3 regions of the Paeniglutamicibacter kerguelensis genome follow, and region 1 is predicted to be linked to each of the others. Evidence: riboswitches for the same ligand, from Rfam matches in the RefSeq annotation. Region 1 holds a riboswitch; each other region holds the start of a gene.
What was found. A riboswitch is a leader RNA that binds a small molecule or an ion and turns the genes downstream of it on or off. The one in region 1 is predicted to bind S-adenosylmethionine.

Region 1 (4,338 bases):
CCGGCGACCATCGAGGAGTACACCGCGGCGCGGGTCGCCAGCGGCCAGAAGAAGACGGCAAGGACCGGGGCGAGGGTTGCACCGTTGCGCAGCGTCCAGGCGAGGATGTTCCACCAGGCGGACTGCTCGGTGCGCAGGATACTGAAGGTGATCATCAGCGCAGTCAACCCCACCAGCGACCACTGGGTGTATCGGACCAATTGCGCCTCGGTCGCCTTGGGGTTGATGGCGCTACCGACATCGCGGCCCAGGGACGTGGAGCCAGAGAACTGGCACGGACCGGCCCAGCCCATGGCGCATGCCCAGACGCCCAGGAAGAAGACTCCGACCAGCGGGGCCGGCAGGACCTGCTCGATGTAGTGCGGGATCGCGACCAGGGCCAGCTTCTGCGAGGGGACCACGATCGCCGCCGAAGTGCCGATGAGGGCGCCAATGATGATGAACGGAATGCCGAATGCGGCCGCCGTGTAGAGGCCCTTCTGCCCGTCCGCTGGGGTACGGCAGGACATGGTCATCTGGAATGCCGCCTGTGCCAGCGGGACGTTGACGATGAAGGTGCCGAACCAGGCGACGATGAGCGAGATCCCGGCATTTCCCGGGTCAAACATCTGAGGGTTCGATTCGGCGAAGTCCTGCAGTCCGGAGAGCCCCGGCTTCGCCAGGATCGCGTAGGCGCCCACCGCCAGCATGCCGACGAAAACGATGCAGTTCATGGTCTGGTTGAAGGCAACGGATCGCATGCCTCCGCTCCAGAGGAAGGTCAGGAGCAGCAGGGCGGTGACGATGACGGCCAGGTGCAGGCTCAGCCCGGTGAAGGCGGTCAGTGCCGAGGCAAATGCGATCGTCGTGGCCACCGACCACATGGGGAACGTGAATGCTGTGATGACGCCAGCGATGCCCTTGGCAAGGCGCCCGAACCGGTCGCCGATGATTCCGGTGACCGTCACGACCAGCTTCTCGCGCAGCGGCTTGACCAGCAGCAGGGCGATGAGCAGGATCTGTACGGTTTCCGCCACGCCGTACCAGAGTGCAGAAATGCCGGTGCGGTAGCTCAGCTCCATGATGGCGATGTAGGAGGAACCGGAGAAGAGCCCGGTGATGCAGAAGGCAACCGTCCACGGGCTGAAGGTGCGACCGCCGACAAAGAAGCCGCTGGTTTTGCCCACGGCGCTGCGCCGTTGGGACAGCCGTCCCCCAACGATCAGCAGGACCGTATAGGACAAGGCGAGTCCGACGGTCCAGTATCCTGCGGCGCTCATGCGGAGGCTCCTTCAAGTGGCTTGGCGGTGGACGTGCGCGGGGTGTACCCCAAGGCAATGTTGCCGGCGTTGTCGGCGGCGTCAGGGGAAACCTGGCTTGAGAAGACCCAGTTGATGTCGAGGTCGACTCCGGCCGCCTGCACCAGGTTGATGGCCGGGCAGCGGCGGTGGACCTGGGCCGACCACTCTTGTTGAGTGTTCGCATCGTCCAGCGCCGTTTCGACGTGGATCTCCAGTCGGTAGGAGTGGAAGAACGGGGAAACGTCGGCGGTGCCGGCGAATCCGCGGGTGTCTTGGGTGGCGATCGAGTAGGTTTCCAGGGCGGTGAATTCAATGCCCAGTTCCTTGGCGACCTGCTCGACGACCACGCTCACGCAGCCGTTGACCGCGCCGGCAACGAATTCCATGGGGGTCGGCGCGGTGTCGGTGCCGCCGACGCGAACGGGCTCGTCGATGTCGAACGAGAACTCGCGGATGTCGATGGCGGTGCGCATCTGTCCTTGCCAGGATCCCTTGGCGCGGATTCGTTTGTCATGCGTCCCGTTGTTTTCGGGCGCGGTTGGGACAGCAGGGATTGAAGTCATGATCTCTCCATCGGTCCTGGCGGTAGCACCGGCCTCAAGGAGGTGGTTGCTGCGGCGTCATGGAGCCAGATCTCTCAGCCGCTCGGGATGGTTACTGATTCAATGAAAGACGATCGGACGACACATGGCCAAACCGGACGTAACGTGACGGAACGTTCGAAGTAACCTGACAAGTGAGAGGCTGCATCGAATAATCTGCATCAATTGTCCGGTTCTCGCGCAATGCAGAAGGGCGCCCGCGCGAAAGCGTGGGCGCCCTTCTGCATTTGAGCAACTGCGGAGTTATCTACTTGTTTGAGGCCTTGGGTGCTCCCATGCCCGGGTCGATCTGGTGCGGCCCGCTCGCCGACGGCCGGACGTCGAAGTTGAACATTGCCGTGGGCAGGTAGACCGTCGAGCAGGAGTTCGGGATGTCAACGACGCCCGAGAGCCGGCCCTCGATCGGGGCCGCGCCCAGAAGCAGGTAGGCCTGCTCGCGGGAGTACCCGAACTTCGTCAGGTAGTCGATCGCGTGGAGGCACGCGCGCTGGTAGGACAGGTGCGAATCCAGGTAGCGCTGCTCCCCGTCGAGGGTGACCGAGGTACCGGAGAACGCGATCCATTCGCTGAACTGCGGATCGACGCGGCCCGGCATGAAGATGGCATTCTCCGATACGCCGTACGTGTCCATGCCGCCGCGGATGATGTCCACCCGCAGGTCGATGAAGCCGCCCATTTCGATCGCGCCACAGAACGTGATTTCGCCGTCGCCCTGGGAGAAGTGCAGATCGCCCAGGGACAGGTTCGCGCCGTCAACGAACACCGGATAGAAGATCCGCGAACCCTTGGAAAGATTCTTGATGTCCTGGTTTCCGCCGTTTTCACGCGGCGGTGCGGTGCGGGCCGCTTCGGAGCCAACCCGGCCCCATTCGCTGGCCGGAACTCCGCCGAGCACGGCGTGCTCGGCCTCCGGCGGAAGTGCCAGCGGCGGGACTCGGTGGGGATCGGTGGCGATGAGATCGCCCTCCCGCTTGTTCCACTTGGCCAAAAGCGCCGCCGACGGGGCGGTGCCCATCAGGCCCGGGTGGATGAGGCCTTCGAAGGATACTTCCGGAACGTGCCGAGAGGTCGCGACCTGTCCCGTGAAGTCCCAAATTGCCTTGTAGGCGTCGGGGAACTGGTCCGTCAGGAAGCCGCCGCCGTTGTTCTTGGAGAAGATGCCGGTGTAGCCCCACCCTTGGCCGGCCAGCGGTCCGCTGTCCTCCTGTGGAATGGGTCCCACGTCAAGGATGTCGACAATCAAGAGGTCGCCCGGCTTGGCCCCCTCCACGGCGAACGGGCCGGACAGCTTGTGCACGGTCAACAGCGGTGCATCGAGAATGTCCTGGGCGGAGTCATCGTTTTTGATGGCCCCGTCAAACCACTCGCGGCAATCGACGCGGAACACGTCGCCGGCCTTGACGGTGGCCACCGGGGGAATTTCCGGGTGCCAACGGTTGTGGCCGAGTTTTTCCTGATCCTCGAACTTCTTGGTCGAATCGAGCGGAAATATCACTTCTGGCATGGTGCTTCTCCTTAAACGATGTCGTACTTGGGCGGGGGATCCGGCATCCGGTCAGGGGCGCGGAAGCTTTTGGTGCAGGGGATTGTGGGTGTAACGGGTTGCCTGTTTTGTCGCCCCTGTGCGGCCCGTGACCACTTCCGGTTCGTGCGCGCTGCGTTTCGTCGAATCAATGAGTTTGAATTCGGCGGTGTTGGCGATTGAAAGGCGGGGCGAACTCATCTGGCGCCGTGCCTGTTGCCGGCACTCGGGACACGTCGTGGAATCCGGCACCGTTGTCATGGGGAATGCGGATTCAAATACTGTTCCTTCGGGGCAACGGAAGTCGTACAGCGGCATGAAAAGTCCTCTCGATGGGTACCGGAACTAGTGGCCTGCGGAGGTTGCAGGCGCGACCGAACTGTTGGTGCCGTCAGGCATCTTGCGGCGGGATAGTGCGTAGGAGGCCAGGATTGCCAGAACGCCGATCACGGCAAGGCCCACGGCTTCGCCCGGCCCGGTGGTGTAATTCCCGGTCAGCAATAGCAAGGCCGGAATGGTGCCGGTGATATGCGCGACGATAATCGTGAACCAGCCGGTAAAGTCGTTCAGCGAATCCTTTCCCAGGGCCAGAAGCAAGAAGAAAAGGGTCCACAAGATGGCCCAAATAAACCAGATCACTCCGAACAAAGGATCCTCGACCTGGATGAATTGCAAGACTCCAAAGACAACGGCAACGAAGGCGACAAACAGAGAAAACCAGCCCAGCCCCTCGCCGGGAAGGCCAAAGACCTGGTTGAGCCCGACGTATAGATAGGTGAAGCCGAAGAGATACAGGCCCGAGGCTCCGAGGATGACGGCCGGGTCGCCGTTGGCCTGCGACAGGATGATTGTGGGGAAAACGACCTGCATGGCCCCCACGAAGAAGTTCATGACTGCGGCCGATTTGCCGGGGATCTTTCCCAGCAGCATGAGT
Region 2 (4,338 bases), on a different contig from region 1:
CGTGGTGTGCCTGACCCTGGGCACCGGGATCGGCGGCTCGATCGTGCTGGACGGGGAGCTTCGGCGCGGCCGCTTTGGCATGGCCGGAGAGTTCGGGCACCAGGTCATGGTGCCCGGCGGCCACCGCTGCGCGTGCGGCAACCGGGGCTGCTGGGAACAATATGCCTCCGGCAACGCCCTGGCCCGCGAGGGTCGCAGCTTGCTGGCCGTGCACGGGCCGGTGGCCAAGGGAATGCGCGAGGCCGCGGGAAACAACCCGCATGCCGTCACCGGTGAGCTGGTGAATTCCCTGGCCGTGGCCGGGGACGAGGCATGCATCGAGCTTGTGGTTGAGGCGGGGCAGTGGCTGGGACTGGGCCTGGCCAACCTGGCCGCGGTGCTGGACCCGGGCCTCATGGTCATCGGCGGGGGTCTGGGAGCGGCCTCTCCGTTGCTGCTTGAAACGGCCGAACAGACCTACCGCAGCTCGCTCAGCGGCCGCGGCTACAGGCCCTTTGCCCGGGTGGTCGGCGCGGAGCTGGGCCCGGACGCCGGCTTGATCGGCGCGGCGGACCTGGCCCGGAACGCGCTGGGATAGCCGAACGATGCAACAAGCGAACGATCGAACGGCCAAACAAGAAGGTGGCCGGCAGCCTCGTGTGAACGGGAGCCGCCGGCCACTCCATGGTTGGGCCGACGCCCGGAGCGACGGGGGTCAGGCGACCGTGCCGCCGAAGAGCAGGCCGAGCGCGTAGGTGATGCCCGCCGCGCTCAGGCCGATGGCCAGCTGGCGCAGGCCGCGCTTGGTCGGGGAGGCGCCGGAGAGCAACCCGACGACCCCGCCGGTGGCGAGCAGCGCGATGCCGACCAGCAGGGCGGAGAGCAGGATGGCGGGGGTGCCGCTCATGCCGAAGATGAACGGCAGGATCGGGATGACGGCGCCGGAGGCGAAGAAGCAGAAGGACGACGACGCGGCTCCCACGGCCGAACCGATTTCCTCGTGTTCGATCTCCTGGGCTTCTTCGTCGCGTTCGGGCCACAGGGACAGCGTGGGGTTGCAATCGCAGGAATACAGGCCCATGCGTTCGGCAGCGCGGTGCGCGGCGTCCTCGTCGCTCATGCCGCGGGCCTTGTAGACCAGCACCAGCTCGTTGGCGTCGAGATCGAGGTCCGGGGCTGCGGAAAGGGTGATCTGCGTGGGCTTGGAAGCGGAGAGCAGCTCGCGCTGGGAACGCACGGAGACGAACTCGCCGGCGGCCATGGACAGGGCGCCCGCCAGCAGGCCGGCAATGCCGGAGAAGAGCACAAAGGAGCTGGCCACGCCGGTGGCGCCGATGCCCATGACCAGGGCGAGGTTTGAGACCAGGCCGTCGTTGGCCCCGAACACCGCGGCGCGGAAGTTGCCCGAGAGCCTGTTGCGCCCGCGGGTTGCCAGGCCGCGCACGACCTCCTCGTGGACAAGCTCGTCGGCGGCCATTTGGCGGGTGGCATCGGTGTCGGCCGCGTAGGGGGAGTCGCCCTCGGCGCGCTGGGCCAGCGCCAGCACAAACACGGAACCGAAGTGGCGGGCCAGGAAACGCAACACCGTGCGGCGCAGCGAGGGGCGGGCGGCCTTCGCCGCATGGTCGCCCAGCAGGTTGCGCCAGTGTTCCTCGTGGCGGGTTTCTGCGTCGGCCAGGCCCAGCAGGATGGCGCGTTCCTCGCCCGTGCGCTTGTTGGCCAGTTCGCGGTAGACGGCGCCCTCGGCGATTTCATCGGCCAGGTAGTGGCGCCAGCGTTTGATTTGGGCGGGAGTGGGGGTTGGCGCTTGTGGCGTCATGTCTCGTCCTCGGTTGGTTTCCATGGCGGTGGGGCCATGCGATGGGGAGGAACAAGCAATGTTTTTGGGTGCGTTGAACCTCGGGCCACCGTAGGTGGGCCGAAGGTCTCGTTCGCCTTGGCGCAAATCCATCGGATTTCCGCAAGGTGGTTTGCCGGGCCGCAACTTTGCGGCCAGTATGTCGACGCACCGCCGCCACCACGAATGGTGAACTCGGAACTACTCCCCTTCAGCGAACCACTTTAGCCGTCGGACGCGCTTCGGAGAATTCGACGAGGCTAAAAATGCGCGTCCGGCCTGCGGTGTTTCCCGTGACCGGGGTGCGGACCAGCAAACTCGACGACGCCGGGTCCCAACGCGGGACCTCAACCGAGTCGGCCAGGGCCCGGGCGACGGAGGGTGCGTCGTTGACTTGGAAACTGCGCCAGGAACCGTGCAGGTTCAATTCGATGACGGCGCGGTGCAGGTCAAAGAGGGGCAGAACGGGGACGGATTGTTCCATGGCGGCAGCGGCCGGCCTTTCACTAGCTCTTGCCGCCGCCTTGTGGCGCCGGCCGCTTCTTCATCCGAACCACCCATGAACCTGGGGTTGGTGCGCGGCCAGTCGGAGCTTGGCGCCGCATCTCGTGAAGCTGGTCACCACACTATCGCGAGTCGGCCGCCAGCTGGATCTTTTGGTGCAAATCAGACCATGCCCTCGCGTCATAATCGGGCAAGTTGGGGGAAATGCGACGGTCCCCGGCGCTTCCGTCAATGAGCTCGCGCACGATGTCGATGTGCCCGGCGTGGCGGGCGGTCTCCACGTTCATGTGGATGAGCAGCCGTCCGATGGTGGTGTCCCGTTTCTCCGGCGCCCACCATGCGACCGTTGCCGGGGCATCGAGCGGCAACGCCTCGATGTTCCGGTTGGCCGAGGCGATGGCGCTGCGGTAATAGTCGAGGATGTCGGCGCTGGGGATGTCCGCGGGGACCCACATGTCGTACTCGGGATCGTCGCTCTGGTTCAATGCAATGAAGCGCGGCTGCTCGACGGTTTGTCCAAGGCATTCCACAAAGTACCCGAGTTCCACGCTGGCCAGGTGCTGGATGAGGCCCAGGATGTTGGTTCCGCTGGGCACCAGGGGGCGTGTCAGGTCGTAGTCGTCCAGCCCCTCGGCCTTCCACAGCACCGCCTCGCGGGAAGCGTTGAGGTATGTGAGCAAATGATTTTTCTGATCGTCCATGGGCTACAGCCTAGGAGTGGGAATGCCCTGCTGGCTAGGGATGCAAGCCCTCTGCACACGAAAGGGTCCCGTCGGACAAGCATCCTTGGATGCATGTCCGACGGGACCCTTTCGTGTGCCCGGTTGGGCTACTTGGTGATCGGCTCTGCTTCGATGCCCTCGACGTCGACCTCGCCGGCGACGCGGGAGTTCCAGTTTGTGATGATGGCGGGCTCGGTGGGCCGAGTGGAGAGCGAAACCGCAACGTAAACGATGACCGAGGCGATCAGGCCGTAGTAGATCGGTTCGTTGGCGTAGATTCCGGCAAAGCGCTCGGTCGCCTGGATTTCCAGGACGATCATGGTGCCCAGAGTGACGACGGTTCCGGCCGCCATCGACGCTGCCGCGCCGATGCCGTTGCCGCGCTTCCACATCAGCCCGCCGATGATTGCCACCAGCAGGCCGCCGACGAGGATGTCGTAGGCGATGGTGAGGGCGGCGACCACGTCGGAGACCATGATGGCCAGGGCGATGGCCACGATGCCCAGGATCAGTACCCAGATGCGGTTGGCGCGCACGTCGTGCTCGGGGTTCTCGTTCGAGTTGACCCGGATTTCCTTGCCGAACCAGCCGGCGACAAACGGGGTGACGTCGGTGCGTGCGACGGTTGCCGCGGCGATCAGTGCGCCCGATGCGGTGGACATCATGGCGGCTACTGCCGCTGCCAGCACCAGGCCGCCGACGGCCACCGGGAGAAGCTGGGTTGCAACCTCGGCGTAGACGACGTCCTTGCCGAGGTTGGCGACGTCGATTTCCGGCAGCGCAACGCGTGCGGCCAGGCCGATGATGGCGCCTGCAGCGCCGTAGAGCACGCAGTAGATGCCAGCGGTGGTGCCGCCCCAGCGGGCAACCTTCGGGGTCTTCGCGGTGAACACGCGCTGCCAGATGTCCTGGCCGATCAGCAGGCCCAGGGTGTAGACCACGAAGTAGGTGATGATGGTCTGGACGCCGATGCCGTCCCAGGTGAAGAACTCGGCGCCGACGCGTTCACGGATGCCGCCCATGCCGCCCGCGGCGTTCAGGGCGAACGGGAGCATCAGGAAGAAGATGCCGACGGTCTTGATGACAAACTGCACCTGGTCGGCCAGGGTGATGGACCACATGCCGCCGATGGTGGAGTAGATGACAACGATGATGCCGCCGATGGCGATTGCCATCCACTTTTCCCAGCCGAAGAGCACCACGAAGATGGTCGCGTAGGCGCTGGTGGAGGTTGCACAGAGCATCAGCGTGTAGGCGAGCATCACGATGCCCGAGGTGTTGGTCGCCGACTTGCTG
Region 3 (4,338 bases), on a different contig from region 1:
GACCGTCATTACGGTAATCGGCAATTTGACCGGTGACCCAGAACTACGTTTCACCCCGTCAGGGTCGGCAGTCGCGAACTTCACGATCGCTTCGACCCCGCGAACCTTCGATCGCCAGTCCAATGAGTGGAAGGACGGCGACACGCTGTTCCTCCGCGCATCGGTGTGGCGTGAGGCTGCCGAAAACGTCGCTGAGACGTTGACCAAGGGCACTCGTGTCATTGCTCAGGGCCGCCTCAAGTCGCGTTCTTACGAAACCAAGGAAGGCGAAAAGCGCAACGTCACCGAGCTCGAGGTCGATGAAATCGGCCCGTCGCTGCGTTACGCTTCCGCAAAGGTCACCCGCACCCAGCGCTCCGGCAATGGTGGCAATGGTGGCTTTGGTGGACAGAATGCCGGCGGCAACGCCGGCGGATTCGGCGGCGGCAATGCCGGCGGCCAGGGTGGTTTCGGTGGCGGCAACGCCGGCGGAAACAGCGGTGGCGGCTGGAATGCACCTGCAGCCGATCCATGGGGCGCTCCTGCCGGAGGAAACAACGGCGGATGGGGCAACCCGGGTTCTGACGAACCGCCCTTCTAAACAAAATTATTCACCATCCCGCAGAAAATTCTGCGGGCTCCACCTGATAAAGGAGCTCCACGATGGCTAAGGCTGAACTCCGTAAGCCCAAACCAAAGTCCAACCCCTTGAAGGCCGCTGACATCACTGTCATCGACTACAAGGACGTAGCATTGCTGCGCAAGTTCATTTCGGATCGCGGAAAGATCCGTGCCCGTCGCGTTACCGGCGTTTCCGTTCAGGAACAGCGCAAGATCGCACAGGCCATCAAGAACGCGCGTGAAGTAGCCTTGCTGCCTTACTCCGGCGCTGGCCGCGGCTAAGGAAGGTATACAAACATGGCAAAGCTCATTCTGACCCACGAAGTTACCGGCCTCGGTGCCGCAGGCAACATCGTTGAGGTGAAGAACGGTTACGCACGTAACTACCTTCTCCCGCGCTCGTTCGCCATCACCTGGACCCCGGGCGGTGAGAAGCAGGTTGAGTCGATCAAGGCCGCCCGTGCTGCTCGCGCCGTTGCGTCCTTGGAAGAAGCACAGGCACTTGCCGCCGCTATCTCCGCCAAGCCGGTCAAGCTGACCGTCAAGGCCGGCGCTACCGGTCGCCTCTTCGGCACCGTCAAGACCGACGACATCGCCAAGGCTGTTGCAGCCGCCGGCGTTGGCGCGATCGACAAGCGCAACATCGAGATCAACGATCACATCAAGTCGACGGGCAACTACTCGGCTACCGTGCGTCTGCACACCGATGTATCCGCGACCATCTCGCTGGTAGTTGTTGCCGCAAAGAAGTAATTCTCTGCGCACCCATCGTCCCCCGGGTCGATAAACGATGAGGACTCCACCTTCGGGTGGGGTCCTCATTGCTTTGCCCCGGGGAAACGCCCGATGCGCGGTCTTGTCCAACCTTCCAAATCAGGCTATATCGACTACTGCCGGTAGATAGCGAGATTTGGTCGCAGAATCTTCGATTCTTACGCCACATGTCCCAATGTGTCGAAACAATCTTTGACGGACGCTAAACGTTTCTCTTAACGTTAGTCATGAATCAAGAGCGTCAACGTAAAAGCCCTGGCTTGTTGACCGGCAACCCTCTCACGGTAGTGGGGTGCTCCAGGTGACGATTCGGCCTACCGGGACCCCGGGGGCAAGTACCGCACACCTTTGATGGGCAGCTGCGCTTTTGGCGCGTACCCGGTACAAGGTGGGCACGAAGCCGAAGGACCGAGCCATGACTCTTGCAACAGACCTCACCCCAGATGCCTTGCGCAACGTTTTCGCCCAGCATCCGTCCGGCATTGCAGCATTGTGCGCCATCGTCGACGGGGAGCCCCAGGGCATCGTCGCTTCATCTTTCACCGTGGGTGTTTCGATGGATCCGCCCTTGGTGATGTTCGCGGTCCAGAACACGTCGCGCACCTGGCCCGTCGTTCGCTCCAATGCCCGTATTGGTGTCTCCGTGCTCAGCGAGAAGAACGAGGGCGTTTGCCGCCAGATTGCTTCCAAGACCGGGGACCGCTTTGCGGGGCTTCGCCTGGATTCCACCGACGAAGGCGCCCTGTTGCTCCATGATGCAAGCCTGTGGCTCGACTGCTCGGTGGAGCAGGAGATTCCCGCGGGCGACCACCACGTGGTGCTGTTGCGCGTGCACGGCCACCGGACGAGCGATGAAACGAATTCCCCGCTGGTCTTCCACGGGTCGGCCTTCCGTCGCCTGGAGGCTGAACAGCTCGTCTCCTAGACGCGGTCCAGAAGCACGAGGGCTGCAGGTCCGCGATCCGCCACGTACGTGGTCTTGCGGCCCTGCGGCCCTTCACTTTTGCGGCCGTAGTCCCGGTCGCTAGGAGGGGTCGTGTAATACGTTCATCGTGTGCTGGAAGCCGTGACGGGCCAGCTCGGTGAGGACCTCAAAGTCGATATCGGAGAGCTTGTTGACGTAGAGGCAGGCAGCGCCTCGTTTGTGCTTCCCAAGCTTGGCCAAGAGCTCGCGCGATTCCTCGGTGCCGGTCAGCACGTAGAGGGAAAGATTTGCCGAGCGTGGTGAGAATCCAATGGCCGGCGCATCGCCTTCCCTGCCCGAATCGTATTTGTAGTGGTAAGTCCCAAACCCGATGATGCTTGGTCCCCACATGGTTGCCGGCTGCCCGGAGACCCCCTCCATCATTTCCAGCAAGACCTGCGCATCGGCGCGCCGAGTCGGATGGGCGACGGAGGCGATGAATTCATGCGGGTCAACCCGGGTGGGGACAGTTTTATTGGCAGCCATGCGAGTCAGTATTGCAGCGCCGTCGACGCTCATCAACCTCGTTAATCCCCAGAAACCTTCGAGCTCTGTGGATAGCTGTGGATAGTTTGTGGGTAACCGTGGAATTCATCAGGTGTTAACCGCGGAATCTCGGGGTTTTTGTGTGTATAACCAGGTTTTTCATCCTGAGAAACTGTGGATAACTACTTTCTGTCCACAGGCATGTAAATATATAAAGCCTAGTCAACTGCCATTTTTAGAGAATAATTGTCGGTAATCCACAATGTTCTCCCCAAGCTGTGCACACAACACGCCGCGAGGTACACAGGTTATGCACAGCCCCTGTGGATAACGGTGTTGGGTTTGAGGCAAATGGGGTCTAAGGTGACAGTGTTCCCCACCTATTTCCACAGGCTTGCGTGTCTCTTCGCACACGTGAGATTGGACGTACCAAAAGGTCGGCCGACCCTGCGACACTGAAGTAGGAAATGACGCGGAAACTGGGAACCCGCGGTGCTTGAAGGGAAGACCCGTGTCGCTAGCCAACATCGAAACCAATTCTGAATCCGGCGATTCAGCCTACGGCCGCACGCCGCCTCAGGATCTCGTGGCCGAACAGAGCGTGCTCGGCGGCATGATGCTCTCCAAGGATGCCATCGCGGATTGCGTGGAGGTCCTGCGCGGACTCGATTTCTATCGCCCGGCGCACGAAGCCATCTACGAAGCGATCATCGACCTCTACGGCCGCGGCGAGCCCGCCGACGCCGTGACGGTCTCCGACCTCTTGACCAAGCGCGGGGAAATCACCCGCATTGGCGGTCCGGCCTACCTCCACACGTTGATCCAGTCCGTCCCCACGGCTGCCAATGCCGGCTTCTACGCCGAGATCGTTCGCGAGCGCGCGGTGCTGCGCCGATTGGTTGACGCGGGTACCAAGATCGTCCAGCTTGGCTATTCGCAGGACGGCGAAGTCGACGCGATCGTCAACGAAGCCCAGGCCGAGGTCTACAAGGTCGCCGAACGCCGCACCGCGGAAGACTACGTGCCGCTTCGCGACATCATCGAGGGAACCGTCGACGAAATCGAGTCGGCTGGTTCCCGTGGCGAGGGCATGACCGGCGTGCCCACCGGCTTCTACGAGCTCGATGAGTTGACCCAGGGCCTGCATGGCGGCCAGATGATCGTCATCGCCGCCCGCCCGGCCGTCGGCAAGTCAACGTTCGCGTTGGACTTCGCCAGGTCGGCGGCCATCAAGAACAACATGACCGCAGTATTCTTCTCCCTGGAAATGGGCCGAAACGAAATCGCCATGCGCCTGCTCTCGGCCGAGGCCAGCATCGCGCTGCAGGACCTGCGCAAGGGCACCATCAAGGACGAACAGTGGTCGAAGATCGCGACCACCATGGGCAGGCTCAACGACGCGCCGTTGTTCATCGACGACTCGCCGAACATGTCGCTGATGGAAATCCGCGCCAAGTGCCGCCGCCTGAAGCAGAAGCACGACCTCAAGCTCGTGGTCTTGGACTACCTGCAGC

Region 2: another riboswitch for S-adenosylmethionine. It lies ahead of JOF47_RS00595 (hypothetical protein); the one in region 1 lies ahead of JOF47_RS20900 (OsmC family protein).
Region 3: another riboswitch for S-adenosylmethionine. It lies ahead of JOF47_RS18075 (flavin reductase family protein); the one in region 1 lies ahead of JOF47_RS20900 (OsmC family protein).

What each region holds. Positions count from the first base shown of each region.
Region 1 is NZ_JAGIOF010000004.1:341,267-345,604, reverse strand. Features, by position in the region: gene JOF47_RS20905 (sodium:solute symporter family protein) at 1-1,259, opposite strand, end outside; gene JOF47_RS20900 (OsmC family protein) at 1,256-1,843, opposite strand; SAM riboswitch class I at 1,848-1,937, opposite strand; gene fmdA (formamidase) at 2,130-3,386, opposite strand; gene JOF47_RS20890 (FmdB family zinc ribbon protein) at 3,438-3,722, opposite strand; gene JOF47_RS20885 (AmiS/UreI family transporter) at 3,750-4,338, opposite strand, start outside.
Region 2 is NZ_JAGIOF010000001.1:134,589-138,926, forward strand. Features, by position in the region: gene JOF47_RS00585 (ROK family protein) at 1-577, shown strand, start outside; gene JOF47_RS00590 (VIT1/CCC1 transporter family protein) at 695-1,798, opposite strand; gene JOF47_RS00595 (hypothetical protein) at 2,028-2,300, opposite strand; SAM riboswitch class IV at 2,321-2,430, opposite strand; gene JOF47_RS00600 (DinB family protein) at 2,443-3,021, opposite strand; gene JOF47_RS00605 (sodium:solute symporter family protein) at 3,150-4,338, opposite strand, start outside.
Region 3 is NZ_JAGIOF010000001.1:3,970,888-3,975,225, reverse strand. Features, by position in the region: gene JOF47_RS18090 (single-stranded DNA-binding protein) at 1-580, shown strand, start outside; gene rpsR (30S ribosomal protein S18) at 643-882, shown strand; gene rplI (50S ribosomal protein L9) at 898-1,353, shown strand; SAM riboswitch class IV at 1,605-1,718, shown strand; gene JOF47_RS18075 (flavin reductase family protein) at 1,790-2,299, shown strand; gene JOF47_RS18070 (DUF1801 domain-containing protein) at 2,399-2,824, opposite strand; gene dnaB (replicative DNA helicase) at 3,336-4,338, shown strand, end outside.